DNA from 2 places in the Telluria sp. ZB4P37 genome. Region 1 is predicted to be linked to the other one. Evidence: predicted binding sites of a transcription regulator. Region 1 holds the regulator's gene; the other holds the start of a gene.
The links. The regulator sigma-54, encoded in region 1, starts transcription at its own class of promoters, with help from an activator protein. The targets are predictions, from matches to a motif close to TGGCANGNAANCTGCTTT.
Positions count from the first base shown of each region.

Region 2: AC56K1_RS21600 (ANTAR domain-containing response regulator) is a predicted target of sigma-54. The motif match lies at 2,893-2,910, and genes of this name have one in related genera.

Region 1 covers NZ_JCASID010000008.1:198,422-213,062, forward strand. Annotated here, with positions in the region: gene ychF (redox-regulated ATPase YchF) at 1-1,073, shown strand, start outside; gene bla (subclass B3 metallo-beta-lactamase) at 1,132-2,046, shown strand; gene AC56K1_RS14805 (MOSC domain-containing protein) at 2,107-2,952, shown strand; gene AC56K1_RS14810 (GGDEF domain-containing protein) at 3,060-4,175, shown strand; gene AC56K1_RS14815 (monovalent cation:proton antiporter family protein) at 4,306-6,285, opposite strand; gene AC56K1_RS14820 (KpsF/GutQ family sugar-phosphate isomerase) at 6,362-7,384, shown strand; gene AC56K1_RS14825 (KdsC family phosphatase) at 7,384-7,914, shown strand; gene lptC (LPS export ABC transporter periplasmic protein LptC) at 7,933-8,532, shown strand; gene lptA (lipopolysaccharide transport periplasmic protein LptA) at 8,560-9,114, shown strand; gene lptB (LPS export ABC transporter ATP-binding protein) at 9,111-9,884, shown strand; gene AC56K1_RS14845 (RNA polymerase factor sigma-54) at 9,887-11,368, shown strand; gene hpf (ribosome hibernation-promoting factor, HPF/YfiA family) at 11,427-11,780, shown strand; gene AC56K1_RS14855 (enoyl-CoA hydratase/isomerase family protein) at 11,901-12,983, shown strand; partial or broken gene AC56K1_RS14860 (Ig-like domain-containing protein) at 13,089-14,641, opposite strand, start outside.
Region 2 covers NZ_JCASID010000020.1:52,964-67,604, reverse strand. Annotated here, with positions in the region: gene AC56K1_RS21605 (S9 family peptidase) at 1-2,298, opposite strand, end outside; gene AC56K1_RS21600 (ANTAR domain-containing response regulator) at 2,921-3,583, shown strand; gene AC56K1_RS21595 (CmpA/NrtA family ABC transporter substrate-binding protein) at 3,609-4,778, shown strand; gene AC56K1_RS21590 (MFS transporter) at 5,035-6,330, shown strand; gene nirB (nitrite reductase large subunit NirB) at 6,342-8,870, shown strand; gene nirD (nitrite reductase small subunit NirD) at 8,890-9,237, shown strand; gene AC56K1_RS21575 (NAD(P)/FAD-dependent oxidoreductase) at 9,222-10,445, shown strand; gene AC56K1_RS21570 (molybdopterin-dependent oxidoreductase) at 10,445-13,141, shown strand; gene AC56K1_RS21565 (dienelactone hydrolase family protein) at 13,150-13,842, opposite strand; gene AC56K1_RS21560 (M16 family metallopeptidase) at 13,938-14,641, opposite strand, start outside.

The DNA.
Region 1 (14,641 bases):
TCGTCGGCTTGCCGAACGTCGGCAAGTCCACCCTGTTCAACGCCCTGACCAAGGCCGGCATCCCGGCCGAGAACTACCCGTTCTGCACGATCGAGCCGAACGTCGGCGTGGTCGAGGTGCCGGACCCGCGCATGCAGGCACTGGCCGACATCGTCAAGCCGGAGCGCGTGGTGCCGGCCATCGTCGAATTCGTCGACATCGCCGGCCTGGTGGCGGGTGCCTCGAAGGGTGAGGGCCTGGGCAACCAGTTTCTGTCGCACATCCGCGAAACCGACGCCATCGTCAACGTGGTGCGCTGCTTCGAAGACGACAACGTGATCCACGTGTCCGGCAAGGTCAACCCGATCGACGACATCGAAGTCATCCAGACCGAGCTGGCGCTGGCCGACCTGACTGCCGTCGAGAAGGCGATTCACCGCGAGAACAAGAAGGCGCGTTCGGGCGACAAGGACGCGGCCAAGCTGGTGGCGATCTGCGAGCGCATCCTGCCGCACCTGAACGAAGGCCAGCCGGTGCGCACCATGGGCCTGGACGCCGACGAGACGGCCCTGATCCGTGACCTGCACCTGATCACGGCCAAGCCGGCGATGTACGTCGCCAACGTGTCCGACACCGGCTTCACCAACAATCCGTTGCTGGACCAGCTGACTGAATTCGCCAAGAAGCAGAACGCGCCGATCGTGGCGATTTCCGCCGCGATCGAAGCGGAAATCGCGGACCTGGACGACGCCGACAAGGCCGCCTTCCTGGGCGACATGGGCATGGACGAACCGGGCCTGGACCGCCTGATCCGCGCCGCCTACAAGCTGCTTGGCCTGCAGACCTATTTCACCGCCGGCGTGAAAGAAGTGCGCGCCTGGACCGTGAAGGTCGGCGCCACCGCGCCGCAAGCCGCGGGCGTGATTCACACCGACTTCGAGCGCGGCTTCATCCGTGCCCAGACCATTTCGTACGACGACTACATCGCCTTGAAGGGCGAGGCCGGCGCCAAGGAAGCGGGCAAGATGCGCGCCGAGGGCAAGGAATACGTGGTCAAGGATGGCGATGTGCTGAATTTCCTGTTTAACGTCTGATCGGCGTTGTGATCGAGGGCCCTGTGGGGCCCTTTTTTTCTGTCTGGAGTGTTGTCACATGATGAAGAACATAATGAAGCCGGCGGCCATCGCGCTGGCGCTGATGGCCACGAACGGTGCGCTGGCGCAGGATGCGATTACCTGCACCTCCTGCGATGAATGGAACCAACCGGCGACCCCATTCAACATCTACGGCAACGCGTACTACGTCGGCACCGCCGGCCTGTCCGCCGTGCTGGTCACCGGCCCGCAAGGCCACGTCCTGCTCGACGGCGCACTGCCGCAGTCGGCGCCGCTGATCCAGAAGAACATCGAGACGCTCGGCTTCAGGATGAAGGACGTCAAACTCATCCTGAACTCGCACGCCCACTTCGACCACGCCGGCGGCCTCGCCGCGCTGCAGCGCGCAAGCGGCGCGACTGTCGCGCACAGCCCGCACGGCGCCCAGGTGCTGCGCGACGGCACGCCAGGCACGGACGATCCGCAATACGACCCGAACGACCGCTTCACCATCCCCAAGCTGGCGCAGGTAAAAGAAGTCGCCGATGGTGAAACCTTGAGCGTCGGCCCGCTGCGCTTCACCGTCCACCACACCCCCGGCCACACGCCCGGCGGCACGACCTGGACCTGGCAGTCGTGCGAGCGGGGCAGGTGCCTGGACATGGTCTATGCCGACAGCCTGACCCCGGTGTCCACCGACGGCTTCCACTACAGCGGCGGCGCCAATTACCCGGACCGCACTGCGAGCTTCCGCGCTACCCTCGCCAAGGTGGCCGGCCTGAAGTGCGACATCGTGATCGCAGCCCATCCCTCCGCCACCGATGCCTTCGGCAAGGCTGCGGCCAAGACGGCGCAGTCCAACCCCTTCATCGATCCGGAAGGCTGCCGCAAGCTGGCCGCCGGCGCGACCCGCAACCTGAACGCCCGCCTGCTGCGTGAACGCGACGAGAAGACGAAAGCGGCCGGCCGCTGACCGTGCCAATGAGTGCGTTCCCTGCCATACTGTCGGCCTTCATTCGCAAGGGTTGACAGCATGGCCACCGTTACCGAACTCGTTCTCTACCCGATCAAGTCCTGCAACGGCATCCAGATAGCCGAAGTGGAATGCGGGATCGACGGCTTCTCCGCGCAGGGCGTGCATGACCGCGAATGGATGCTGGTCACCCGCGACGGCCTGTTCCTGACCCAGCGCGAGTATCCGCGCATGGCGCTGGTCACCCCCCGCATCGGCGGCGACGCGCTGGAAGTGAGCATCCCCGGCAAGCCGCCGCTACGCCTGCCGCTGGCGCACGACGCTGCAGCCGCCAGGGTCGAGGTGAACATCTGGGATGACCGGGTAAGCGCCGCCGACTGCGGCGACGCGGCTGCCAGATGGTTCGCCGAAGCCTTGGGCGCCGATTGCCGCCTGGTGCGCTTCCGCCCAGAGATGCAGCGCCCCACCAGCACCAAATGGACCGGCGGCGCCCCCTCGGCAACCCGCTTTGCGGACGGCTACCCCATCCTGCTGATCGGCCAGGCCTCGCTCGACGACCTGAACGCCAGGCTGGAAAGCGCCGGACGCGCGCCGCTGCCGATGAACCGCTTCCGCCCGAACCTCGTCGTCGATGGCCTGGAAGCCTTCGAAGAAGACTTCGTCGAATCGCTGACAGCCGGCGAACTGAATATACGCCCGGTCAAACCCTGCGCCCGCTGTCCGATTCCCTCGATCGACCAGGCTACCGGCGCCATCGGCCCCGATCCGCTCGACATCCTGCAAACCTACCGCGCCAATCCGCGCATGGAAGGTGCAGTCTGCATGGGCATGAATTGCATCGTCACCGGCGGCGCCGGACGCAGCTTGCGCGTGGGCCAGGAACTGGAACTGACCCTGAATTTTTGACACTTGTAAAAATTTTGTGTCGCTAAATCGCCCACCTTCGGGCGGTTTTCGTTTTCAAGGGAGGTCAGATAGCGTAATGTTACGGTTATTGCCGAAAGGAATTTCCAATGCACGAGCCAGATGCGCTGACGCGAGAGCTGATGTTGGAGAACGAGACCCTGCGTTCCCGCATGGCGTACCTGCTCGAACAGGCCGAGCGCAACCATTCGATCATGACGCGCCACCAGGCCTTCGACCTGCAGATCGTCGGCGCCGGCACCTTCCAGGAACTGGTCTCGACGATTTTCCGCACGCTGCCGGTCATTTCGGAGCTCGATACGGTGACGCTGTCGCTGGTCGATCCTGACGCCGACATCTATACCGTCATGCACAAGCTGGGCGTCGACTACGAACAGCTGCAGGACCTGAGTTTTTGCGAACACGCCAGCGAGCTCGGTTTCGAGCACGCCGAAGGCCGCCGTCCGCGCCCGCTGCTCGGGCCCTATGCGCCGTCGCAGCACTGCGCGCAATTCCCGCATCCGCCCGCTGCGCTGCAAAGCGTGGCCCTGGTGCCACTGCTGCGCAACACGCGCCTGATCGGCAGCCTGAATCTGGGCAGCGCGGATCCGAACCGCTTTACGGCAGCCCTCGGCACCGACTTTCTCGAGCACATGGGATCGATCATCGCGATCTGCCTCGAGAACGTCATCAGCAACGAGATGCTGAAGTTTATCGGCCTGACCGATGCACTCACGGGCGTGTACAACCGCCGCTACATCGACCGCCGACTGGTGGAAGAAATCGCGCGGGCGCGCCGCCAGGGCTATCGCATCTCGTGCTTGTACATCGACATCGACCATTTCAAGAAGGTCAACGACAGCGTCGGACACGGGGGCGGGGACGACGTGCTGCGCGAGGTGGCGTCACGGATCAAGGCGGAGCTGCGCATTTCGGATGCGCTCGGGCGTTTTGGGGGCGAGGAGTTCGTGGTGCTCCTGATCGATGCGGGGCTGGAGAGCGCCAGCGTGGTTGCGCAGCGCATTCGTCACAGCGTGGCGGTGACGCCGGTGGACTTGTCAAGCGGCGAGCACGTGTCGGTGACGGTGTCGATCGGGGTGGCGACGCTGGATGATTTCGAGCGGGATCATGCGATCGAGGGCGTGGCGCAGGATCTGGTGGCGCAGGCGGATACGGCCCTGTATCGTGCGAAGGCGGATGGGCGCAACCGAGTCGTCACGGGGTAAAAACGCGGGCAATGTGTAATACGCATACCGCAATGCCCTTCATTTAACGCGCCACATGCACGTCATCCCCGCGCAGGCGGGTACGACGTGCAGGGGTTAACGAAATTAGTAACGCGGCACAGCGCAGGGTTTACAGCAGCCGGCTCTCAGCCCGGCTTACCGCTTCCCCCGCCCCGCGCAACACCAGCACATCCCCCACGAGCAGAATCGTCTCCGGATCCCAGCTCAGGCTCTGCCCATTGCGCCGCAGCGTGGTCACCTCGGCACCGACTTCTTCCAGCCCCATCTCGCGGATGCGCCGCCCCACCGCCGCCGCCTCGCTACGCAGCGTCACCGAATGCAGCCGCACATAGGTGTGTTCCGGATCGTCCGACACGTCGCCCGCGCCATGGAAGTAGCCGCGCAGCGAAGCATAGCGTTCGTCGCGCGCGTTCTGCACGCGGTGCACCACGCGGCGCAGCGGCACGCCCATGACCACCAGCGCGTGCGAGGCCAGCATCAGGCTGGACTCCAGCGCTTCGGGCACCACTTCGGTGGCGCCGGCGCGCTTGAGCTGATCGAGATCGCTGTCGTCGTGGGCGCGCACGATCACCGATAAATTCGGCGCCAGCTCGTGCACCAGGTGCAGCACCTTCAGCGCGAGCGGGGTATTGGCGAAGGTGATCACCAGCGCGCTGGCGCGGTTGATGCCGGCCGCGATCAGGGCTTCGCGCCGGGCGGCGTCACCGTAGGACACGTTGGCGCCGGCGGCTTGCGCTTCCTGCACCCGTTCCGGGTCCAGGTCGAGCGCATACCAGGGCAGCTTTTCCTCGCTCAGCAGGGTGGCCAGGCTCTGGCCGCTGCGGCCGAAGCCGGCGATGATCACGTGCTTCTGGGTCTTCATGGTGCGGCTGGCGAGCTGGGTCAGCTGCAGCGACTGCATCATCCATTCGTTGGTCGCGACCTTCATCACGATCTTGTCCATGTTCTGGATCACGAAGGGGGCAACCAGCATCGACAGCACCATCGAGGCCAGCACCAGCTGGATCAGGAAGTCGTCGATCAGCTTCGAGCCGGAGGCGAGGTTCAGCAGCACGAAGCCGAATTCGCCGGCCTGGGCCAAGGCCAGGCCGGTGCGCATCGACACGCCGTCGCTCGACCCGAAGGCCTTGGCCAGGGCGGCGATGATCGCGAATTTCAGCAGCACCGGGAACACCACGAGCGCCAGCACCAGCCACCAGTGCTGCAGCACCACCCCGACGTTGAGCAGCATGCCCACCGTGATGAAGAACAGCCCGAGCAGCACGTCGCGGAAGGGTTTGATGTCTTCTTCCACCTGGTGCTTGTACTGGGTCTCGGAGATCAGCATGCCGGCCACGAATGCGCCCAGCGCCAGCGACAGGCCGGCCTGCTCGGTCACCCAGGCCAGGCCCAGCGTCACCAGCAGCAGGTTGAGCATGAACAGCTCCTGCGAGCGGCGCTTGGCCACGATGGTGAACCAGTTGCGCATCAGCTTCTGGCCGAAGATCAGCAACAGGGCCAGCACGAAGGCCGCCTTCACCGCCGCCCAGCCGAGGGTCGCGGCCAGTTCTTCGGGCGGGCGCGCCAGCGAGGGGATCATGATCAGGAGCGGCACCACCGCCAGATCCTGGAACAGCAGGATGCCGATGATCCGGCGGCCATGCTCGCTCTCGAGTTCCAGGCGCTCGGTCAGCATCTTGACGACGATGGCGGTGGACGACATGGCCAGCGCCCCGCCCAGCGCGAAGGCCGCCTGCCAGCTCACGTGCATCTCGGGCACCCACCAGGAGATGAACAGGCCGAAGCCCATGGCGGCCGCGATTGTCAATACGACTTGAGCCAGGCCGAGGCCGAACACAATGCGCCGCATCGATTTGAGCTGGGCCAGCGAGAACTCCAGCCCGATCGAAAACATCAGGAAGACGACGCCGAATTCGGCCAGCGCATGGGTGGCGGGACTGTCGTCGGCCAGGGCCAGCGCGTGGGGGCCGATGAGGATGCCGACGGCCAGGTAGCCGAGCATCGGCGGCAGGTGAAGCATCCGGAAAGCGACCACGCCAAGTACGGCGCAGCCCAGCAGGAGCAGGGTCAGTTCGAGTCCGGAATGCATCTTCCCCAGGGGTCATTGTTGTAGTTTGTTACCACTGGCAAGTTTTTTGCTTGGCCAATTCGTTTATACTGCCACGATGAGTGTAACCGATGAAAAAACAATGCTGAAAAGTTTTGATGCGGACCAGGCCCGCCGCGTGCTGGAGCTGGGCCGCGAGACCCTGGCCATCGAGGCCGACGCCATTCGCGCGGTGCATGCGCGCCTGGGCGACGACGACCACTTCGTGCGCGCCGTGCAGCTCTTGTTGGGCTGCACCGGGCGCGTAGTGGTGTCCGGCATGGGCAAGTCGGGCCACATCGGCCGCAAGATTGCCGCCACCCTGGCCTCGACCGGCACCCCGGCCATGTTCGTGCACCCGGGCGAAGCCGCCCACGGCGACCTGGGCATGGTGACGGCGCAGGACGTGTTTATCGCCATCTCCAACTCGGGCGAATCGTCCGAGCTGCTCGAAATTTTGCCGGCTGTCAAAAGAATGGGCAGCAAGGTGATCTCGATGACCGGCAAGCCGCATTCGCGCCTGGCCAAGCTGTCCGAGATCCACCTCGACATCTCGGTGGCCAAGGAAGCCTGCACGCTAAACCTGGCCCCGACCACCAGCACCACCGTGACCCTGGCAATGGGCGACGCGCTGGCCGTGTCGCTGCTGGACATGCGCGGCTTCCGCGAAGAAGACTTCGCGATGTCCCACCCGGGCGGGGCCCTGGGCCGCCGCCTGCTGACCCATGTGCGCGACGTCATGCGCAGCGGCGACGCGATCCCCGCCGTGAGCCCCGACACGCCGCTGGCCAAGGCCCTGCTGGAAGTCTCGCAGAAGGGCATGGGCATGACCGCCGTGATCGACGAAGACCGCCGCCCGGTCGGCGTGTTCACCGACGGCGACTTGCGCCGCCTGATCGAGCGCATGCACGATTTCTCGAACATCCTGATCCGCGACGTGATGCATGCGGGTCCGCGCACCGTGCACCCGGAACAGCTGGCGGTCGACGCGGTCGCCGTGATGGAAGAATTCCGCATCAACCAGATGCTGGTGGTGGATCTTGAGGGCCGCCTGGTCGGCGCGCTCCACATCCACGACCTGACCCGCGCCAAGGTGATCTGATGACCCCACTGGAACACATGCAGCGCGCCGCGCGCGTCAAAGTCATGATCTTCGACGTCGACGGCGTGCTCACCGACGGCAGTCTTACCTACGGCCCGGACGGCGAAGTCACCAAGACCTTCAATGTGCTCGATGGCCTGGGCATCCAGTTGCTGGGCAAGACCGGCGTGCAGACCGCGATCATCAGCGCGCGCCTGTCGCCGATCGTGGTCAAAAGGGCAGCAGACCTGGGCATTCAGCATGTCTACCAGGGCATCCACGACAAGCGCATCGGCTTTGCCAAGCTGCTCGAAGCCACCGGCGTGACTGCGGAAGAATGCGGCTACATCGGCGACGACGTGATCGACCTGCCGCTGCTGACCAAAGTCGGCTTTGCCGTGGCCGTGCCCTCGGGCCACCCGGAAGTGCAGCACCGCGCACATTACGTCACCAGGAACGCTGGCGGCCGCGGCGCCGTGCGCGAAGTCTGCGACCTGGTCATGCGGGCCCAGGGCACCTACGAACAGGCGCTCGCGCCTTACTTTGCCTAAGCCGTCGCACGAGCAGACATGGTCAACTACAAGCGCACCGCCCACCGCTGGAGACTGCTGAGCGTCATGATCATCGGTGTCTTCCTCGCCTTCGGCAGTTTCTGGCTGGTGCAGGTGATGGACAGCGACGATGGCGATGCGCGCCTGGGCGGGCCGATGAACGAGCCCGATTACATCGTCGAGAATTTCTCGTTCGTGCGGATGACCGAAGAGGGCAAGCCGAGCTACGTCGTGTCGGGCAAGCGCCTGGCGCACCAGCCGCAGGGCGACGTCTCCGAAGTAGAGCAGCCGGTGGTGCAGGGCATGACGCCCGGCCGCCCGCGCACCAACGTCGTGGCCAACCGCGGCCGCATCTACCACGAAGAACACCGCGTCGACCTGCTCGGCAAGGTCGACATCCAGCGTCCGGCCACGCCGACCAGCGAAGCGCTGCGCGTGCGCACCGAGGCGCTGACCGTGCTGCCCGACGAAGAGATCATGAAGACCGACAAGCCGATCGAGATGCAGCTCGGCGCCTCCACCATCCGTGGCACCGGCATGGTCGCGAACAACGCGACCCAGAAACTGCACCTGGCCAGCCGCGGCCAGATCGTCTATCCGCCACGCGCGCAACGCTAGCGCGCACGTCATCACAGGACAAGCACCATGAAAAAAATCATTCTTGCCGCCCTTCTTGGCCTGGCCTCCCTCGGCGCCTTTGCCGAGCGCGCCGATTCGCTCAAGCAGGCCGTGATCAACTTCGACACCCTGGACGTCGACGAGGTCACGCAAACCCGCATCCTGACCGGCAACGTCGTGCTCACGCGCGGCACCCTGGTGCTCAAGTCCGACCGCGCCCAGGTCAAGGAAACGCCGGAAGGCTATATGAGCGTGACGCTCACCGCAGCGCCGGGCAAGCTGGCCACCTTCCGCCAGAAGCGCGACGGCGGTCCGGACCTGTGGGTCGAAGGCCAGGCCCAGCGCATCGAATACGACGAGCGCGCCGAGCTGGTCAAGCTGTTCACCGCGGCCGAAGTGCGCGAGCTCGAAAGCGGGCGCATGACCAATGAAATCAAGGGTCCGTTCATTTCCTACGACAACCGCAAGGAAGTCGCCCAGGTGCGCAACGACGCCAGCGGCCAGAGCAAGATCGGCGGCGGGCGCGGCACCCTGATCATCGCCCCGCGCCGCCCTGCAACCGCAGAAGGCGGCAAGCAATGACGGCAGCCTTGGCAACCGTGCGCGAAGGCTGCAGCACCCTGATCGTCAAGGGCCTGCAAAAGAGCTATGGCAAGCGGCTGGTGGTGCGCGACGTCTCGCTGCAGGTGGAATGCGGCGAAGTGGTTGGTTTGCTGGGCCCGAACGGCGCCGGCAAGACCACCTCGTTCTACATGATCGTCGGCCTGGTGCCGTCGGACGCCGGTTCGATCGACATCAACGGCACCGACATCTCGAGCCTGCCGATTCATCGCCGCGCGGTGCTCGGCCTGTCCTACCTGCCGCAGGAAGCCTCGGTGTTCCGCAAGCTCACGGTGGAAGAGAACATCCGCGCCGTGCTCGAACTGCAGCGCACCGACGAAGGCAAGGCCATGTCGAAGGACGAGATCAACGAGCGCCTCGATACCCTGCTGGCCGAACTGCAGATCGAGAAGCTGCGCGAGAACCCGGCGCTGTCGCTGTCGGGCGGCGAGCGCCGCCGCGTGGAGATCGCGCGCGCGCTGGCGACCAACCCGCGCTTCGTGCTGCTCGACGAACCGTTTGCCGGCGTGGACCCGATCGCGGTCATCGAGATCCAGCGCATCGTACGCTTCCTGAAGGAGCGCAACATCGGCGTCCTGATCACGGACCATAACGTGCGCGAGACGCTCGGCATCTGCGATCGCGCCTACATCATCAACCAGGGGGCGGTGCTGGCCTCGGGCCGTCCGGACGACATCATCGCCGACGAGTCGGTGCGCCGCGTCTACCTCGGCGAACACTTCCGCATGTGACCATGAAACAGTCCCTGCAACTCCGCACTTCGCAGCACCTGGCGCTCACGCCGCAGCTGCAGCAGTCGATCCGGCTCCTGCAGTTGTCCACGCTCGAACTGCACCAGGAGCTCGAGCAGATACTGACCGATAACCCGCTGCTCGAACGCCTTGACGATCCGCTCGACCACTCGGTGCGCCTGCTGGCTGACGGCGCCATCAACAGCGCACCCGCCAGCGGCGAAGCCCCGGCCACGCAGCCGGCACAGGAAGCCGGCGAAGGCGAGGGCGCCAAGCCGGAGGGCGAAGGTATCGAGGACGGCAATGATCGCGACCGGGGCGAACCGGATGGCGACTGGGGCGGCGAGGGCGGCGGCGCGCGCAGCGGCGACGACGAAGACGGCCGCCCGCAGCTGGAAGCCTGCAGCGTATCCCTGCGCGAGCACCTGGCCGAACAGGTCCGCACCACCGGCTGCAGCGTGCGCGACCGCGCGCTGGCCGAACTCGTGATCGATGCGCTCGACGACAACGGCTATCTGGAGGAGCCGCTGGACGACATCCACGCGCGCCTGCCCGCCGAACTCGAGATCGAGATGGACGAGCTGCGCTGTGCGCTGGCACTGGTGCAGAGCCTGGACCCGGTCGGCTGCGGTGCACGCAGCGCGGCCGAATGCCTGGCGCTGCAGATCCGCCGCATGCCGGGCGTGCCGATGGTCACGCGGCGCCTTGCGTTGAAGATCGTCGAAGGCTACCTGAGCTGGTTCGCCCAGCGCGAATACGCCAAGCTCAAGAAGGCGTTGGACTGCGACGACGAAGACCTGCGCGAAGTGCAGGCCGTGGTCCGCCAGTGCAATCCACATCCCGGCGCGACCTTTGCGTCTGCTACCTCCGACTACGTGGTGCCGGACGTGATCGTGCGCCGCGCCAAGGGCGGCTGGTCGGTGGTGCTGAACCCGGACGTGATGCCGAAACTGCGCGTGAATTCGCTCTACGCCAACCTGCTCAAGCAGGGGAAAAGCGAAAGCCAGATGGGCGCGCAGCTGCAGGAAGCCAAGTGGCTGATCAAGAATATGCGCCAGCGTTTCGATACGATCTTGCGTGTGGCCGAGGCAATTGTAGAGCGCCAGCGCAACTTTTTCAGCCATGGCGCGGTTGCCATGCGCCCGCTTGTGCTGCGCGAGATTGCTGATACACTAGGCCTACACGAGAGTACGATTTCCCGTGTAACCACGCAGAAATACATGTTGACCCCCCACGGCATGTTTGAACTGAAATATTTCTTCGGAAGCCACGTCGCCACCGAAGCGGGGGGAGAAGCATCTTCCACGGCGATCCGCGCGCTCATTGCGCAATTGACAGGAGCAGAAGACCCAAAGAACCCTCTATCCGACAGCAAGATCGCGGAAATGCTCGGGGAACAAGGTATGGTCATTGCGCGCCGGACGGTTGCCAAATACCGCGAAGCCCTCAAGATCCCTCCCGTCAGCCTCCGCAAGTCTCTGTAACTGCACTGCCCACACCTATCTTGTGGCGCGGGCAGCGCGACATTTTAAAGGAGTGTGTATGAACCTCACAATCAGTGGTCATCATCTTGAAGTGACTCCCGCAATTCGTGAATACGTTCAGAATAAGCTCGAGCGCATTAACCGTCATTTCGATCACGTGATCGACACCCACGTGTTCCTCGCCATCGACAACCTCACCGAAAAAGAAAAACGGCAGAAAGCCGAGATCAACCTGCAAGTATCAGGAAAAATTTTGCATGTGGCCAGTGCCGCGCAAGACCTGTACGCGGCGATCGACATGCTGATGGACAGGCTGGACCGCCAGGTCATCAAGCACAAGTCCATGCTGCAAAATCATAATCACGTGGCGCACAAACGCCTGCCGGATCTCGGCGAAGCCGCCGCTGCGTAAATACGCGCGGCAGCAATGACAGCAAGGGCGTCTGAGGGGACGCCCTTTTTGCATCTACAGTGCTTCGCATGCGCGCGACTGTTCTGTAAAATGCATGTTTTTTCGATCACAGCACATTCCATGACCGACACCGTCCTGACCCGCGTCGCCAACCGCACCGGCGTCATTACGCTCGACCGGCCAAAAGCCCTGAATTCCTTGTCGCTCGATATGGTGCGCGCGCTCACCGCGATCCTGCGCGACTGGCAGAACGATGCCGGCATCGACGCGGTCGTGATCACCAGCTCGAGCGAAAAGGCCTTGTGCGCGGGTGGCGACATCCGTTTCTTCCATGAAATGGGCCATGTCGGGCCGACTGGCGGCAGCGCGCTGCTGGAAGATTTCTTCACCGAAGAATACGCGCTGAACCACCTGATCCATTTCTACCCGAAGCCGTATATCGCGCTGATGGATGGCGTGGTGATGGGTGGCGGCATGGGCATTGCCCAGGGCGGTCCCGGTTGCGGCCTGCGCATCGTCACCGAGCGCAGCAAGGTCGCCATGCCCGAGGTGAATATCGGCCTGTTCCCCGATGTCGGCGGCAGCCATTTCCTGTCGCACGCGCCGGGCCAGTTGGGCCAGTACCTGGGCCTCACCGGTTTGACGATCGGCCCGGCCGACGCGATGTACGTGGGCCTGGCGGACCTGTTCGTGCCGGGCGAGAAGATGGGTGAGTTGATGGCGCTGGTGGAAGCTACGCCGGGTGCTGGTTTGCCTGCAGCGATCCGTGCGTTTGCCGCGCCGTTTGCGCGGGCCGCAGGCAGCAGTGAACTGCAGGCCCGGCGCGCCGTGATCGACGCCCACTTCGGCGCCGCCTCTGTGGCCGCCATCATGGCATCGCTGGCGCGCGACGAGAACCCGTTCGCGCAAAAAGCCCTCAAGGCCATGCGCCAGCGCTCGCCCCTGATGATGTGCGTCACGCGCGAACTCCTGCAGCGCGGCGCCTCGCTGGACGTGGCCGATTGCCTGCGCATGGAACGCTCGCTGGTGCGCCACAACTTCGAACACGGCGAAGTGCTGGAAGGCGTGCGCGCGCTGGTGATCGACAAGGACAACCTGCCGAAGTGGAATCCGGCGACGCTGGAGGAAGTGACGCCAGCGATGGTGGCGAAATTCTTCGAGCCGGTCTGGCCCGATTACGCACACCCCTTGCGTCACCTGTAGCAATACGCACGGTTGATCCGGCTTGCACGTCGATGCCGGCGCGTCAGTACGATGCGGCTTTGGTTGCACAAGGGCCTGCACTGTCAAAGCGCAGGCCCTTGCGCCTTATTCGGGCATGCCGAACATAATGGCACCCGACAGTGCCGAGACGCTCGGAACGCCGACCAGGACAATCGAGGTACCAGGCAGGCTGATGAGTAGATCGTTGCCGGTGTCAGTGACATACTTCGCGATGAACGCATCGACATTCATCGGCGTCGAGAAGAAGTCTGCAAAAAACAGTTTGTCTCCCTCGGCGGCTTTGAAATCCAGAAGGCGGTCATTGCCGTTCTGAGGATCGAATATGAACTTGTCAGCCCCAGCACCACCAGTGAGGATGTCATTGCCCTTGCCGCCCATGATGACATCCCCTTCGGTGCCACCGTCGAGCGTGTCATTGCCGCTGTCACCGTAAAGGTAGTCGATGCCTGCGCCGCCTGTCAGCCTGTCGTCCCCGTTGCCACCGTAGAGTGCATCGGTGCCGCCATAGCCGGAGAGCGTGTCATTGCCGTTGCCACCCTGGAGTACGTCTTCGGCATTGTTGGTCGTATTGCCCGACAGTGTGTCGCTACCGTTTCCGCCATTCAGATTCACGCCTTTGTCACCAGTCGATCCTGTCATGAGCAAGGTGATGGAATTTTTACTCGTCAGGCCACCCGTATCCGTAATTGTGTAAGTGAATACCGCCTTCACCGCCTGGCCAGTGACCATCCAGTCCAGTTCTGTGGAGGGCACGAGTGTGACGCTGCTGCCATCAGCCGAAATCTGCGCCTGCACATTCAGGGAGGAGAGCGCGACCTCCGCACGTGTGACAGGGTTGATTAATTTCGTAACAGCATTGGGATCGCTGTTCGCCCAGCTTAAGGTTGCCACGTTCGAGCTCAAGGAAAGCGTGTGCTTGTCGCCAGCATCCTGGTCGTAGACAGAATCGGCGACCTGGAAGGTAACCGGTGCATTTTCAATCGTGGACAGGCCGACGGGCGAGGCAACCGGCGCTTCGTTGATATTGTCGATGCCAAGGTTGATAGCCTGAGTAGTGTGATTGCCGGCAGTGTCCGTCGCGACTACGGAGAAGCGGTAGGCGTTAAGGCTTTCGTAGTCCGGGTTTTCCTTCAGTGAGACGATACCGGCGGCGCTCACGTCAAATTTGCCGGCATCGGCGCCTTCCAGGCGATAGGTGACCGAATGCTCATCTGTTGCCTGCGCCCGATACACAATCTGATTGGCGCCAATGTTTTCCATAACGCTTGCGGTCGCCCCGGAGACGAAACTCGGGCCTTTACTGTCGAGCGTGAAGCTGAGCGACGCGTTTTTGCTGTTGCCCGCCTTGTCGGTATCGGCCACGCTGACGGTATGGTTGCCGTCGGTGAGCTTGCTGGCGTCGTAGCTGCTGACCACGGCGCCGTCCACCGTGATGACCCGGGTTGCATCGCTGTCGGCTGCGTTGAAAGTCAGGCCGGCATTGTTGGTCAGCTTGTCGCCGGCTTCGCCGCTGTCCGACGTGAGCGCCAGGGTGGGCGCAGTGAGGGTGGTATCGAGCGTGAAGCTGAGCGATGCGTTCTTGCTGTTGCCTGCCTTGTCCGTATCGGTCACGCTGACAGTATGCTTGCCGTCGGTGA
Region 2 (14,641 bases), on a different contig from region 1:
GTAGATGCGGCGGTACTGGTCGTACCAGGCTTCCGGCTGCACATACGAGTGGCGCTCGAGCGGATAGCTCGCCAGTTCCCAGTTGTCTTTCTTCAGTTCGATCAGGCGCTGGGCCATGCGTACCGAGTCCTGGTAGAAAACGTTGTCGTCGACCATGCCGTGCGCGATCAGGAGGTGGCCCTGCAGCTTGTCGGCGTATTCGATCGGCGACGAGATCTTGTAGGCCTGCGGGTCGATGTCCGGCGTGTTCAGGATGTTGGCGGTGTACTCGTGGTTATAGGTCACCCAGTCGGTCACCGGGCGCAGCGCCGCGCCGGCCTTGAAGGTTTCCGGTGCGCGCATCAGGCCCATGAAGGCCATGAAGCCGCCGTAGCTGCCGCCGTAGATGCCGACGTTCTTCGGGTCGCCCTGGTGCTTGTTCACCATGTAGTTGACGCCGTCGAGGTAGTCGACCAGTTCCGGATGGCCCATCTGGCGGTAGATCGCGGTGCGCCACTTGCTGCCATAGCCTTTCGAGGCGCGGTAGTCCATGTCGAGCACCACATAGCCCTTCTGGACCAGCAGGTTGTGGAACATCTGCTCGCGGAAGTAGTTCGGGTAGCGCTTGCTGACGTTCTGCAGGTAGCCGGCGCCGTGCACGAACATCACGACCGGGTATTTCTTGTTCGGGTCGAGCCGGGCCGGGCGGTACAGCTTGGCCCAGACCGGGTCGCCGCCATCGCTCGACGGCACCGCCACGTATTCCGGCTCGATCCACTGGCGCGCCTTGAACTCGGCACTGCGGGTATCGGTCAGTTTCACGGCTGCACCGCCGCTCACGGGTACCGTGGCCAGCTGCACCGGGGTGTAGCTGGCGGAGTAATGCACCAGCAGCTTGCGCTCGTCCGGCGACAGGCGGAAGCGCTCGACACCGTCCAGGTTCGTCACTTCACGGATCGCGCCGTCTTTCGCGTTGACCGCGCAGACTTCGTAGTCGGAAGGCAGGGCGCGGTTGCACATCACATAAGCGACGCTGCCGTCATGCGACCAGCGAACGTCCGACGCTTCCCACTTGCCCGAGGTGAGCGCGCGCGGCGCAGCGCCGCTCGCGTCCTGGGTGTACAGGTGCGAATAGCCGCTTTGTTCCGACAAATACCACAGCGTGCGATTGTCCGGCAGCCAGCCGAATTCGTTGTTGTCGTAGTTGACCCAGGCCTGTTCAGTCAAGCGATGCAGGGGCTTGAGCTTGGCGCCTGCCAGGTCGACGGTGGCGATCCAGCGGTCCTTGTTGTCGACCGAGCGCAGCATCACGGCGACGTTGGCGCCGTTGGCGCTCCATTCGATGGCATCGGCGCCGTCGATCACGCGCACCGGGCGGTTGCCCTTGAGCGGGTCCTTCTTGGCGGCGGCGCGCAGGTCGGCCAGCGGGTCGGTCGCGATCCCCGGCAGCACGTCGAGGGACAGTTCCTGCACCGTGTTGGTGCGCAGGTCGACCAGCTTGAGTGCATGCGGCGCCGGCATGTTGCGTCCGACGCGGGTGCGCTGGTCGTCGAATTCCTCGTAGCCCGATTCGGTGACGTAGCGCGGCAGCTTGCCGACGCGGCCCTTGTCGCCGTTCTTCGGGGCGGTGACGACGATCAGCCAGCGACCGTCGGGCGAGAGCACGCTGCCTTCGATCGTGACCTTGTCGCCGAAGTACACCGGCGCCGGCGGCATCGACGGATCGAGGCGGCGCTGTTCGTTCATGCGCTCGCGCAGCGCGTCGCGCTCATCCTTCTGGCGCTTGAGGGTGGCGATCAGGCGCAGCTGCTGGTCGCGCAGCGGGTCGTCTTCGCTTACTGCCGGGTCCTTGGCGGCGCGCGGCAGCGCGACCGGGCCGACCACGCGGCTGGCGCGCTCGAAGGCGTACCAGTCGGTGCCGATGCGGTAATGCACGCTGCGTTCGTCGCTCGAATACTGCGGCGCTTCGAGCCGGCTGGCGCCGCGGGTGATCTGCACCAGCGCGCCGTTCTTCAGGTCGCGCTCGAACAAATCGCCGTTGCGCAGCATCAGGGCGCGGGAGTTGTCGCGGTTGTAGACGACCACGTCGCCGTCGAGCTTCGCCAGTTCGGTGTCCGCCACGAGTTTTGGCTTGCCGCCCGAGGCCACCTGCCAGGTATCGCGCACCGGCGAACCGGTGCGCTTCTGCTTGTAGAACACCTGCTTGCTGTCCCAGCTCCACCAGGCGGTTTCCGCAGGGGTGCCGATCCAGTCGGGGTGGGCCATGGCTTGGTCGAGGGTGATTGGCGTGGACGCCGCCGCCGGCAGCGCGATCAGCATGAGTTGTGCCGCAAAGAGTGTGAGTGCAGGTGTACGCATCGTAGGTAGGGGACCGAGTGAAAGGGGAATTGCTTTCTTGCTAGAAAATGCGAATTGCATTCTAGCTCAGTCACCATGGATACGGGAAAGGGATGCGGAAGCAGGTTCCGCCAGAATGAACAAAGCCGGCCCGGGAAGCCAGGGCCGGCTCATACCTATACATACAGCTGCTGCGGCGCAGCGCTCGAGGCAATCCTGTGGGGAACTGGACCGCGTTCCCGCTTAGCCGCGGACGACCGGCGCCCAGCCGCCGTGGGCAGCATACAGTTCGATCGAGAAGCTGCGCACGGCCGAGATGGCGGTGGCGAAGTGACGGCTGATGACGCGGGTAGTTGCTGCCATGATTGATTCTCCTGTAAATGCCGCGGTGTTCTCTGGATGTTGCGTTGCAGTATAAGGAAGGCTTCGCCATAAATAAACTTTCTATTCGTGATTCCTGCGATATCAAATGTGAATAATTGTCGGAAGCATCCGGCAGCAGATATTGGCGCGGCGAATGTCTCATTGTTGCCACGATGAATGAAAGGGGCGGGGCATCCTCGAACTGGAACAGGCTGGTGCGAATCTTGCATGTAGTGCTGTCATGAAATCGCCAGGCAGCAGCACCTCCCATCTGCGCATCGTCGTCGTGAACCCGGTCACCACGCCCGCTTCCTCCGGCGCGCAGGGCTGCGAGCAGGATGGCGCCCTCGCCGAACTGGCGCGCCGCAGCGCCGCGCTGCGTATCGGCCTGCTCGAATCGGGCTATGACCTGATCGCCTCTCTTCCGGCGGACGTTTTCCTGCCCGAGCGGATCGCCCAGCTCCAGCCCGACATGATCATCGTCGACAGCGAATCGGATGCGCGCGACATCCTCGAGCACATCGTCATCGCCACCCGCGACGAACGTCGCCCGATCGTGCTGTTCACCGAGGACGACGCGCCGGCCAGCATGGACGCCGCGCTGGACGCCGGCGTGTCGGCCTATATCGTGGCCGGCTTGCATGCGGAACGCGTCAAGTCGGTGCTCGACGTGGCGCTGGCGCGCTTCCGGCGCGAGCAGAAGCTGCTCGGCGAACTGGCAGGCACGCGCCAGAAGCTGGCCGAGCGCAAGATCGTCGATCGCGCCAAGGGCCTGGTCATGACGCGCTACGGCCTCACCGAAGACCAGGCTTACCAACGCCTGCGCAGCATGGCCATGAACAAGAACATGAAGCTGGCGGAGATCGCGCAGCGGCTGGTTGACGTCGAAGACCTGCTGGGCTGATACCGGCGACACACAAAGGATCACTATGGCAGGCATGAACGGCGGCGCATGGGTCGCCGGCTCGGACAAACCGGAACAAGCAAGGGTGAAGATCGGCTTCATGCCGCTGGCTGACTGCGCGCCGCTCGTCATGGCCTCGGTGCTGGGCTTCGACGAGAAACATGGCATCCGCTTCCAGCTCAGCCGCGAGCTGTCCTGGACCGGCATGCGCGACCGCTTGAGTGCGGGCGAGCTCGATGCGGCGCATGTCCTGTATGGCCTGCTGTACGGCCTGCAGATGGGCGTTGGTACTCCCGCGCGACAGATGGCGGTGCTGATGAATCTGAACCAGAACGGGCAGGGCATCACTCTGTCGCGCGCCCTGGCGGCCAGGGCCTCGGGGGGCGCCGCGCCGGCCACGGTGCTGCGCGCGGACAAGCGGCGCCCGACCTTCGGCCATACCTTCCCGACCGGGAACCACGCGATGTTCCTGTATTACTGGCTGGCTGCCGCCGGCATCGACCCGTTCGAGGACTGCAAGGCCGTCACGGTGCCGCCCGGGCAAATGGTGGCGAGCCTGGGTGCCGGCCACCTGGACGGGTTCTGCGCCGGCGAGCCCTGGGGGCAGCGCGCGGTGCGCGAGGGCGTTGGCGCGCTGGCCGTGTCGAGCGAAACGATCTGGTGTGACCATCCGGGCAAGGTGCTGGGCACGAGCGCGGGCTTTGCGGCCGTCAACCCGCATACCTGCCGCGCCATGATCGCGGCACTGCTGGACACGGCGCGCTGGCTGGATGCCTCGCGCACCAACCGCGAAGCGGCGGCCGAGGTGCTGGCCAGCCCCGGCTACGTGAATGCGGGGAAGGACGTGCTTCAGTTCTGCCTTGCGGGCCGCGGCAGCGATGGCCAGACCAGGAGCGGCTGGCGCGGCCACAACGGCCTCCGCTTCTTCGCCGATGGCGAGGCGACCTTCCCCTGGCTGTCCGACGGCATGTGGTTCCTCACCCAGCAGCGCCGCTGGGGCCTGCTGCGCAGCGACCCGGCCTACCGCGCCGTCGCGGCCGGGGTCAATCGGATCGACCTGTACCGCGAGGCGGCGGAACTGGCCGGCGTCATGCTGCCCAAGGAGGTGACGCGTAGCTCGACCCTGTTCGATGGCCGCGTGTGGGATGGCAGCGACCCGGCAGCGTATGCCGCATCGTTCAAGCGGACGGCTTGAACTGGTGCGCTGCTACGCATCATTTACGGGCATGGTGCACCGCAATGTAGCGTGCCGCCGGCGAGCCGCAGCACCGCTTCCCCTGAAAGCCGTGTGGCACGCCTCTTGCGTATATCCCGGTACAGGATCAATGGCGATCCTCTTCACATCGTCGCCCGTCTAAAGAAGGACCGGCAACCCAAAGGACAACGGCGTCCGCAACTTCTGCTTCCGAAGCAGGAGTGCGGACGCCGTTTTGCTTTCTCAAGGAAGAAACATGGCCAGCAAAGCAGACAGCATCAAGCTCTTTTCGTTCGACACCGCGCCCATGCGCGCCTTTCACCTGACCTGGGTGGCCTTCTTCATCTGCTTCTTCGCCTGGTTCGCCTGCGCGCCGCTCATGCCGGTGATCAAAGGCGAGTTCGGGCTGACGATGGAGCAGGTCGCCAACATCAATATCGCGGCCGTCGCCATCACCATCTTCGTGCGGCTGCTGATCGGCCCCCTGTGCGACCGCTACGGCCCGCGCAAGGCCTATACCGGCCTGCTGTTGCTCGGCTCCATCCCGGTGCTGGGGGTGGCGCTGTCGCAGAGCTACGAGAGCTTTTTGCTGTTCCGCCTCGGGATCGGCGCGGTGGGGGCGAGCTTCGTCATCACCCAGTACCACACCTCGGTCATGTTCAGCCCCAAAGTAGTCGGCACCGCCAACGCAGCGGCGGCAGGCTGGGGCAACAGCGGTGGCGGCGCGGCCCAGGCGCTGATGCCGCTGCTGCTCACCGCGGTGATGATGCTGGGCGTCTCGCAAGCCCTGAGCTGGCGCGTGGCGCTGGTGGTGCCGGGCCTGGCGATGATTGTCATGGCCTTTTTCTACTGGCGTTATACCCAGGACTGCCCGGACGGGAATTTCAGCGAGCTGCGCGCGCAGGGCAGGCTGCCCGAGGGCAGCAAGGGCGGCCTGGCGAGCTTTCGCGAGGCCTGCCGCAACCATCGCGCCTGGCTGTTGTTCGTCACCTATGGCGCCTGCTTCGGCATCGAGATCTTCATCCATAACATCGCGGCCGTGTACTACGTCGACCACTTCGGCCTGTCGTTAGGTAGCGCCGGCCTGGCCGCCGGCAGCTTCGGCCTGCTGGCGCTGTTCGCCCGGGCCCTGGGAGGCTGGCTGTCGGACCGCAGCGCGCGCACCGGCAACCTGAACAGCCGCGTCACCGTGCTGTTCGTCCTGATGATCGGCGAGGGCCTGGGCCTGCTGTGGTTCGCGCAGGCCGACGGCGTGGTGTTCGCCGTGATCGCCATGCTGTGCTTCGGCCTGTTCACCCACATGGCCTGCGGCGCCACCTATGCGCTGGTGCCCTTCGTGGCGCCCAAGGCGCTCGGCGGCGTGGCCGGCATCGTCGGTGCCGGCGGCAACGTCGGCGCGGTGGCGGCCGGCTTTCTGATGAAGGGCACGGGTGACATCGCCCAGACCTTGACCATCCTGAGCATGCTGGTGCTGCTTGCCAGCCTGTGCGCGATCGCCGCCCGTTTCACCATGACCGCAGAGCAGGTATCGCCTGCAGTCTCCGCAGCTTGAGGAGTAAAGAAATGCATATCGTCGTCGTCGGCCACGGAATGGTGGGTCATAAACTTGTCGAAACCCTGGCGGCCGGGGGTGATCCGGACCTGCGCATCACCATCCTCGGTGAGGAGCCGCGCCCCGCCTACGACCGGGTGCACCTGTCCGAATTCTTCGCCGGGAAAAGCGCGCAAGACCTGTCGCTTGTGGCACCGGGCTTCTTCGACCAACAGCATCTGCACCTGCGCCTGAGCGCCTGCGTGGCCAGAATCGACCGCAGCGCGCGCACCGTCTTGCTGGCCGATGGCGAAACTATCTCCTATGACAAGCTGGTGCTGGCCACCGGTTCCTACCCCTTCGTGCCGAAGGTAGAGGGCGCCAACCGCAAGGATTGCTTCGTCTACCGCACCATCGAAGACCTGGAGAAGATGCAGGAGTGTGGCGCGCGTTCGCGCACCGGCGTGGTGGTCGGCGGCGGCCTGCTGGGCCTGGAATGCGCCAAGGCCCTGCGTGACCTCGGCCTGCAGACCCACGTGGTGGAATTCGCGCCGCGCCTGATGGCGGTGCAGGTGGACGAGCCGGGCGCCCGCGTGCTGCGTACTCGCATCGAAGAGCTGGGCGTGCAGGTGCACACGCAGAAGAATACGCTGGCGATCGTCGATGGCATGGAGGCCACCCACCGCATGGAGTTCGCCGACGGCAGCCATTTGGAAGCGGACATGATCGTTTTCTCAGCCGGCATCCGCCCGCGCGACGAGCTGGCGCGCGACGCCGGCCTGGCGCTGGGCGCGCGCGGAGGCATCGCCATCGACGACAAATGCATGACGTTGGACCCGCACATCTATGCGGTGGGCGAATGCGCTTGTTGGGCCGGCCAGTTGTTCGGCTTGGTGGCGCCGGGCTACGACATGGCCCGCACCGCGGCGAAGCACATCCTGGGCGCGGAAGCAGGGTTTACCGGCGCCGACATAAGCACCAGGCTCAAACTGATGGGCGTGGACGTGGCCAGCATCGGCGACGCGCATGGCGCGGCAAGCGGCTCGCGCAGCTACCAGTTCCTGGACGAGCGCAAGCAGGAATACCGCAAGATCGTTGTGTCCGAATGCGGCAAATACCTGACAGGCGCCGTACTGGTAGGCGATGCATCGAGCTACGCCAGCCTGCTGCAGATGATGCTGAACAAGCTGGAACTGCCGACAGCGCCGGAATGCCTGATTCTGCCGGAATCCAGCGGCGCCGCACGCCCGATGCTCGGCGTCGACGCGCTGCCTGCCGGCGCCCAGATCTGCTCCTGCAACGACGTCTCGAAGGGCGCCCTGTGCGCGGCGGTCGAAGGCGGGGCCACCTCGGTGGGCGCGCTGAAAAGTGCTACGTGCGCGGGCACCGCCTGCGGCGGCTGCGTGCCCCTGATGACGCAAGTGATGAACGCCGAGCTGACCCGCCTGGGCATGACCGTCAACGACCACCTGTGCGAGCACTTCGCCTGCTCGCGCCAGGAGCTCTACCACCTCGTGCGCGTGGAAGGCATCAAGAGCTTCGGCGAACTGATCGCGCGCCACGGCAAGGGCCTGGGCTGCGACATCTGCAAGCCGGTGGCAGCTAACATCTTGGCGTCAAGCTGGAACGACTTCGTGCTGAAACCCGAGCACGCAAGCCTGCAGGATTCGAACGACTACTTCCTCGGAAATATCCAGAAGGACGGCACCTATTCGGTGGTGCCGCGGATGCCGGGCGGCGAAGTCACGGCCGACGGCCTGATCGCGGTGGGGCAGGTGGCCAAGAAGTACGGCCTGTACACCAAGATCACCGGTGGCCAGCGGGTCGACCTGTTCGGCGCTAGAGTCGAGCAGCTGCCAAACATCTGGGAAGAGCTGATCGCGGCCGGCTTCGAATCGGGCCACGCCTACGGCAAGTCGCTGCGCACGGTGAAATCCTGCGTCGGCTCGACCTGGTGCCGCTATGGCGTGAGCGACAGCCTGGCTTTTGCCATCGCGCTGGAAAACCGCTACAAGGGCTTGCGCGCGCCGCACAAGATCAAGTTCGGCGTGTCCGGCTGCACCCGCGAGTGCGCCGAGGCGCAAGGCAAGGACGTGGGCCTGATCGCCACCGAAAAGGGCTGGAATCTGTACGTGTGCGGGAACGGCGGCATGAAGCCTCGCCATGCGGAGCTCATCGCGTCCGGTCTCGACGAGGCGACCGTGGTGAAGCTGGTCGACCGCTTCCTGATGTTCTACGTGCGCACCGCGGGCCGCCTGCAGCGCACCAGCGTCTGGCGCGACAACCTGGAGGGCGGGCTGGATTACCTGAAGCAGGTTGTGGTCGAGGACAAGCTGGGCATCGGGCCTGAGCTGGAAGCGCAGATGCAGCACGTGGTCGACACCTATGCATGCGAGTGGAAAGAGGCCGTCACCAATCCGGAAGTGCGGCGCCGTTTCCGCCACTTCGTCAACAGCGAAGCGGCGGACAGCAATGTCGTGTTCGTGCCCGAGCGCGGCCAGATCCGCCCGGCCAGCCCGGACGAGCGCCGCCGCGTGATCCCGATTGCCACCGCAGCTTGAGCCCTACAAGGAGCACACCATGCACCGAGACCTTCAACTTGAAAACTGGATCGCCGTTTGCGCACTCGACGAGATCGTGCCCGACACGGGCGTGTGCGCCCTGCTGAACGGGCGCCAGGTGGCCGTGTTCCGCATCGGCGGGGCGAATGCCCGCGTGTTCGCCATCGATAACTTCGATCCGAACGCGCAGGCGGCGGTCCTGTCGCGCGGGCTGGTCGGCAGCCTGGGCGAGCGCATCGTGGTCGCCTCGCCCATCTACAAGCAGCACTTCGACCTGGAGAGCGGCGAGTGCCTGGAAGCGCCCCACCATTCGGTGGCGAGCTATCCGGCGCGCCTGGAAGGAGGCAAGGTATGGATCGCGCCGTAAAACAGAAGCTGGTCGTGGTCGGCAACGGCATGGCCGGCATGCGCACTGTCGAAGAGCTGCTCAAGCTGGACGCCGGCATGTACGACATTACCGTGTTCGGCGCGGAACCGCGCGTGAACTACAACCGCATCCTGCTCTCGCCGGTGCTGTCCGGCGAGAAGACCTTAGACGAGATCGTGCTGCATCCGCGCGCCTGGTACGAGGAACACGGCATCACCCTGCACACCGGCGACCCGGTCGTCGCGATTGACCGCCAGCGCCGCGGCGTGCGTGCGCGCTCCGGGCTGGAAGTGAACTACGACCGGCTGCTGCTGGCCACCGGTTCCAGCCCCTTCATCGTGCCGGTCCCCGGCGCGCAGCTCGATGGCGTAGTGGGTTTCCGCGACCTGGACGACGTCGATCGCATGCTGGCCGCGGCAAGGCGCGGCGGCCATGCGGTGGTGATCGGCGGCGGCCTGCTCGGGCTGGAGGCGGCCAACGGCCTGCTGCGCCAGGGCATGGAGGTCACGGTCGTCCACCTGACCGACAGCCTGATGAACCAGCAGCTCGATCCCGCCGCTGCCTTGCTGCTCAAGGCCGCGCTGGAAAAACGTGGCCTGCGCATCCTGCTCGGCGTACAGACCACGGCGATCCTCGGCGAAGACCGGGTGAGGGCGGTGCGTTTCAGCGATGGCCTGGCACTGCCGGCCGACCTGGTGGTGATGGCCGCCGGGGTGCGTCCGAACGTGGCGCTGGCGGTTGACGCGGGTTTGTACTGCGAGCGCGCCATCGTGGTCGACGACACCCTGCAAACCTACGACCCGCGCGTGTATGCGGTCGGCGAATGCGTCCAGCACCGCAAGGCCACCTTCGGGCTCGTCGCGCCGATCTGGGACCAGGCGCGCGTCTGCGCGGCCCACCTGGCGGGGCTGGGCCACCGTCGCTACGTGCAGCAAGCCACCGCCACCAAGCTGAAGGTCACCGGGATCGACTTGTACTCGGCGGGTGACATCAATGGGCTGCCCGGCAGCGAAGACCTGGTGCTGCGCGACCGCCACGCCGGCGTGTACAAGCGCCTGGTGCTGGCCGGGAACCGCATCACCGGCGCCGTGCTGTATGGCGACGTGGCGGACGGTCCCTGGTATTTCGACCTGATCCAGCACCGCACCGACGTTTCAAGCTTCCGCGACCGCCTGCTGTTCGGCCCGGCCCTGTGCGAGGCTGCCTGATGGGTGTGCCCATCATCCCGATTGCATCCGCGGTCCGCACCACCTGCCCGTATTGCGGCGTCGGATGCGGAGTCAAAGCCACTTTGACTTCGGACGGCGCCCTGATCGAGGGCGACCCCGAACACATGGCGAGCCGTGGGCGCCTGTGCGTCAAGGGCTCGGCGCTGGGGGAAACACTTTGCCTGGACGGCCGGCTGCTGGCTCCCGCCATCCGCGAAGGCGGCACGCTGCGCGAGGCCAGCTGGGACGAGGCCCTGGACACGGTCGCCTCACGCTTCGCTTCCATCATCGCCGAGCACGGCCCGGACGCGGTCGCGCTCTACGTCTCGGGCCAGCTGCTGACCGAGGACTACTACGTCGCCAACAAATTCATGAAGGGCTATGTTGGCAGCGCCAACATCGACACCAACTCGCGCCTGTGCATGTCCTCCGCCGTGGCCGGGCACAAGCGCGCCTTTGGCGAAGACCTGGTGCCCGGCTGCTACGAAGACTTCGAGCTCGCCGACATGATCGTGCTGGTCGGCTCCAACACTGCCTGGTGCCATCCGACCCTGTTCCAGCGCATGCTGAAGGAAAAGGAGGCACGTCCATCGCTGCGCATCGTCGCCATCGACCCGCGCCGCACCGCTACCTGCGATCTCGCCGATCTGCACCTGGGGGTCAAGGCGGGCACCGACGTCTGGCTGTTCAACGGCCTGCTCAGCTACCTGGCGCGCAGCGGGGCGGCCGACGATGCCTTCGTGGCCGCCCACACGTCCGGGCTCGATGCAGCCCTGCTGGAGGCCGACGGCTGCGCCGACATCGCCTTCGTGGCGCACACCTGCGGCGTCGACCCGCGCCTGGTGATGGAGTTCTACGAAGCGTTTGCCGCGACCAGCAAGGTCGTCACCGCTTTCTCGCAGGGCGTGAACCAGTCATCCAGCGGCACCGACAAGGTCAACAGCATCATCAACTGCCACCTGCTCACCGGCCGCATCGGCAGGCCCGGCATGGGGCCGTTCTCGCTGACCGGCCAGCCCAATGCCATGGGCGGGCGCGAAGTGGGCGGCCTGGCCAACATGCTTGCTGCCCACCTCGAGCTCGACCATCGGGCCCACCGCGACGCCGTTCGCAGCTTCTGGGAAGCGCCCCGTATCGCTGCCAAGGCTGGCCTGAAAGCGGTCGACCTGTTCCGCGCCATTGAAGCGGGCAGCGTCAAGGCCGTGTGGATCATGGCGACCAATCCGGTGGTGAGCATGCCGGACGCCGACCAGGTGAAACGCGCCTTGCAGCGCTGCGAGCTGGTGGTGGTGTCGGACGTGGTGGGCACGACCGACACGGCCGCCTTTGGCCACGTGCTGCTGCCGGCCCTTGGCTGGGGCGAGAAAGATGGCACCGTCACCAATTCCGAGCGCTGCATCTCGCGCCAGCGCGCCTTCCTGCCGGCGCCGGGCCAGGCGCGCGCCGACTGGCAGGCCATCTGCCAGGTGGCCCAACGCATGGGCTTTGATGGATTCGACTACGACAGCGTGCACCAGGTCTTCGACGAGCATGCGCGGCTCTCGGTTTGGCGCAACAGCGATGCAGAACTGGGGCGCGCCTTCCGCCTCGATGCCTTGACCGGCATGGACCGCGCTGCCTACGACGCGCTCGAACCCCTGCAATGGCCGGTGCAGCGTGATCGGGCGGGTACGCCGCGCCTGTTCGGCGACGGCCGCTTTGCCCACGCGGATGGAAAGGCGCGCTTCATCGCCACCGCACCGCGCCCGCCAGTGCACGCAACGAACCGCGAATTCCCGTTGGCGCTGAACACCGGCCGCCTGCGCGACCAGTGGCACACCATGACGCGCACGGGAAAATCGCCGCGGCTGGCCGGGCATACGCCGGAACCCTTTGTCGACCTGCATCCGCATGACGCCTTGCTGAGTGGCGTGCGCGAGGGCGAGCTGGCGCGCGTCGAGAGCCGCTGGGGCGCGATGGTGGCGCGCGTGACGCACAGCGGCGGCATCGCGCGCGGCGCTGCCTTCGTGCCGATCCACTGGAACGGCCAGACCGCGTCCGATGCCCGAGTGGGCGCCGTGGTCAACCCGGACGTCGACCCCGTATCGGGCGAGCCCGAATTCAAGCACACGCCGGTGCGCATCGAGCCGTTCAGCGTGGCCTGGCATGGTTTCGTGCTGAGCCGGGACGACCTCGATCTCGCCAGCGTGGCCAACTGGAGCCGGGTGCGCGGGGCAGGCTTCGTGCGCTATGAGCTCGGCGGGCGCGAGCCGGTTTCAACCGACTGGGCACGTGCCTTGCTCGGTGCGAACGAGGATGCAGACTGGATCGAATACGAGGACACGACGGGCGGCCTGTTGCGCTGCGCCTTGCTGTTCGAGGGGCGATTGCAGGCCTGCGTCTTCATCTCGCGCCGCCCCGACCTGCCGTCGAGGGCCTGGCTGGGCGGTTTGTTCGTGCATGAGGAATTGTCGCCGCAAGACCGTGCGACCCTGCTCGCGGGGCAGGCGCCGGCGCAAGGGCTGGATCCCGGCCCCACGGTGTGCGCCTGCTTCGGCGTCGGCCGCAATACGATCTGCAAGGCGATCGCCGAGCAGGGCTTGATGGATGCTGCAGGCGTTACCGCCTGCTTGCGCGCAGGCGGCAATTGCGGCTCCTGCCTGCCGGAGATCCACCAGCTGCTGGCGGCAGCGCTGACGGAGCCGGTGACTCACTAAGCGCAGGCTCAGCGCAGGGTGCGCGCGAAAAAGGCTTCGGTGCGGGAGGCGGCGAGGGTCGCCGCCGCCTCATCGTAATGATTGCCGCCCGGGCGTGCGAAGGCGTGGTTGCAGCCGGGATAGCGGTACAGCTCGGCCTTGCCAGCGAGCGCGGCGCGGATCTTCGCCTGCGCATCCTTGCTGATGTACTCGTCTTCTTCAGCCAGGTGGTAGAGCAGGGGAGCCTTGATGTTCGCGGCTTCGTCCGCGTGCTGGTCGGTGCCGCCGCCGTAGTAGGCGGCAAAGGCGTCGCCATCGGTGCGCGCCGCGCTCAGGAAAGTCATCAAGCCGCCCAGACAGTAGCCGGTCACGCCGACCTTGCCATTGGCGTCCTGCAGGCCGCGCGCCTGCTTGATGGCCAGGGCGATGTCGTCGACGCCCTTGTTCACGTCATAGGCCTTGTACAGCGCGAAGGCCTTGTCCCAGTCGCCTTCCCGGGCTTCCGACAGGAAGATGCCCGGCTCGCTGCGCCAGAAGAGGTCGGGGCAGACGGCGATATAGCCCTTGGCCGCATAGTCCGCCGCGATGCTGCGGATGCCGGCGTTCACGCCGAAGATTTCCTGCAATACGATCACGACAGGATGCGGGCCCGGCGTGGCGGGGCGGGCGACGTGGCAGTCGAAGCTGCCCTCTGGCGTCTGTACCTTCAGTTGTTCAGTCATGGAGATCCTTTCGAAGCGGGTGGCGCCGTCTGCGGGCGGGGAAACTCTGCCCGCCCATCATATCGGAACCGCCTCCCGCTTCGATTAGGCGTGGATCACTTGGCGATCAGGACCGGCTCGCCGAAGCCCAGTTCCTTCATCCGCGAGAGCTGGGTCTTGGCATCGCCCACCACCAGCCAGACCATTTTCGACGGATCCAGGTAGTTCGTCGACAAGGCCTGGACCTGCGGCAGGGTCATGGACTTGACGATGCGCTCGCGGTCCTTGACGTAGTCGGCGCGCCAGCCGTACTTGCTGATGTTATCCAGCATGCCCAGCTTGGCCGCGGCCGTCTCGAAGGCACGCGCATTGCTCTTGACGAGGAAGTTGCGGGTGGTTTCCATGTCGGCGGCGGAATAGGTCGCGGGATAGTCTTGCAGGATCTGTTTCACCAGCTGGGTAGACTCGAGCGTGACATTGCTGCGCACGCCGCTGGCGATGGTGAAGGCCCCCGCGCTCTTGCTGCCGGAGAAGTTCGAATTGATCCCATAGGTATAGCCTTTACCTTCACGCAATTGCTGGGTCAGCCGGGACGCGAAGCCGCCGCCGCCCAGGATGTAGTTCGCCACCGCGGCGGGGTAGAAGTCCGCATCGGTTGCGGCGAGCGCGCGGTAGCCAACGTGCAGCACCGATTGCTTCGCATCCGGCACGTCGACGAAATATACCTTGGCCGGCGCCAGGCTTGCCGCTCGCGTTGCCGCCGGCAGGGTGACTGCCTTGGCCTTCCACCTGCTGCCCAGCCCGGCCAGCGAACGCGTCA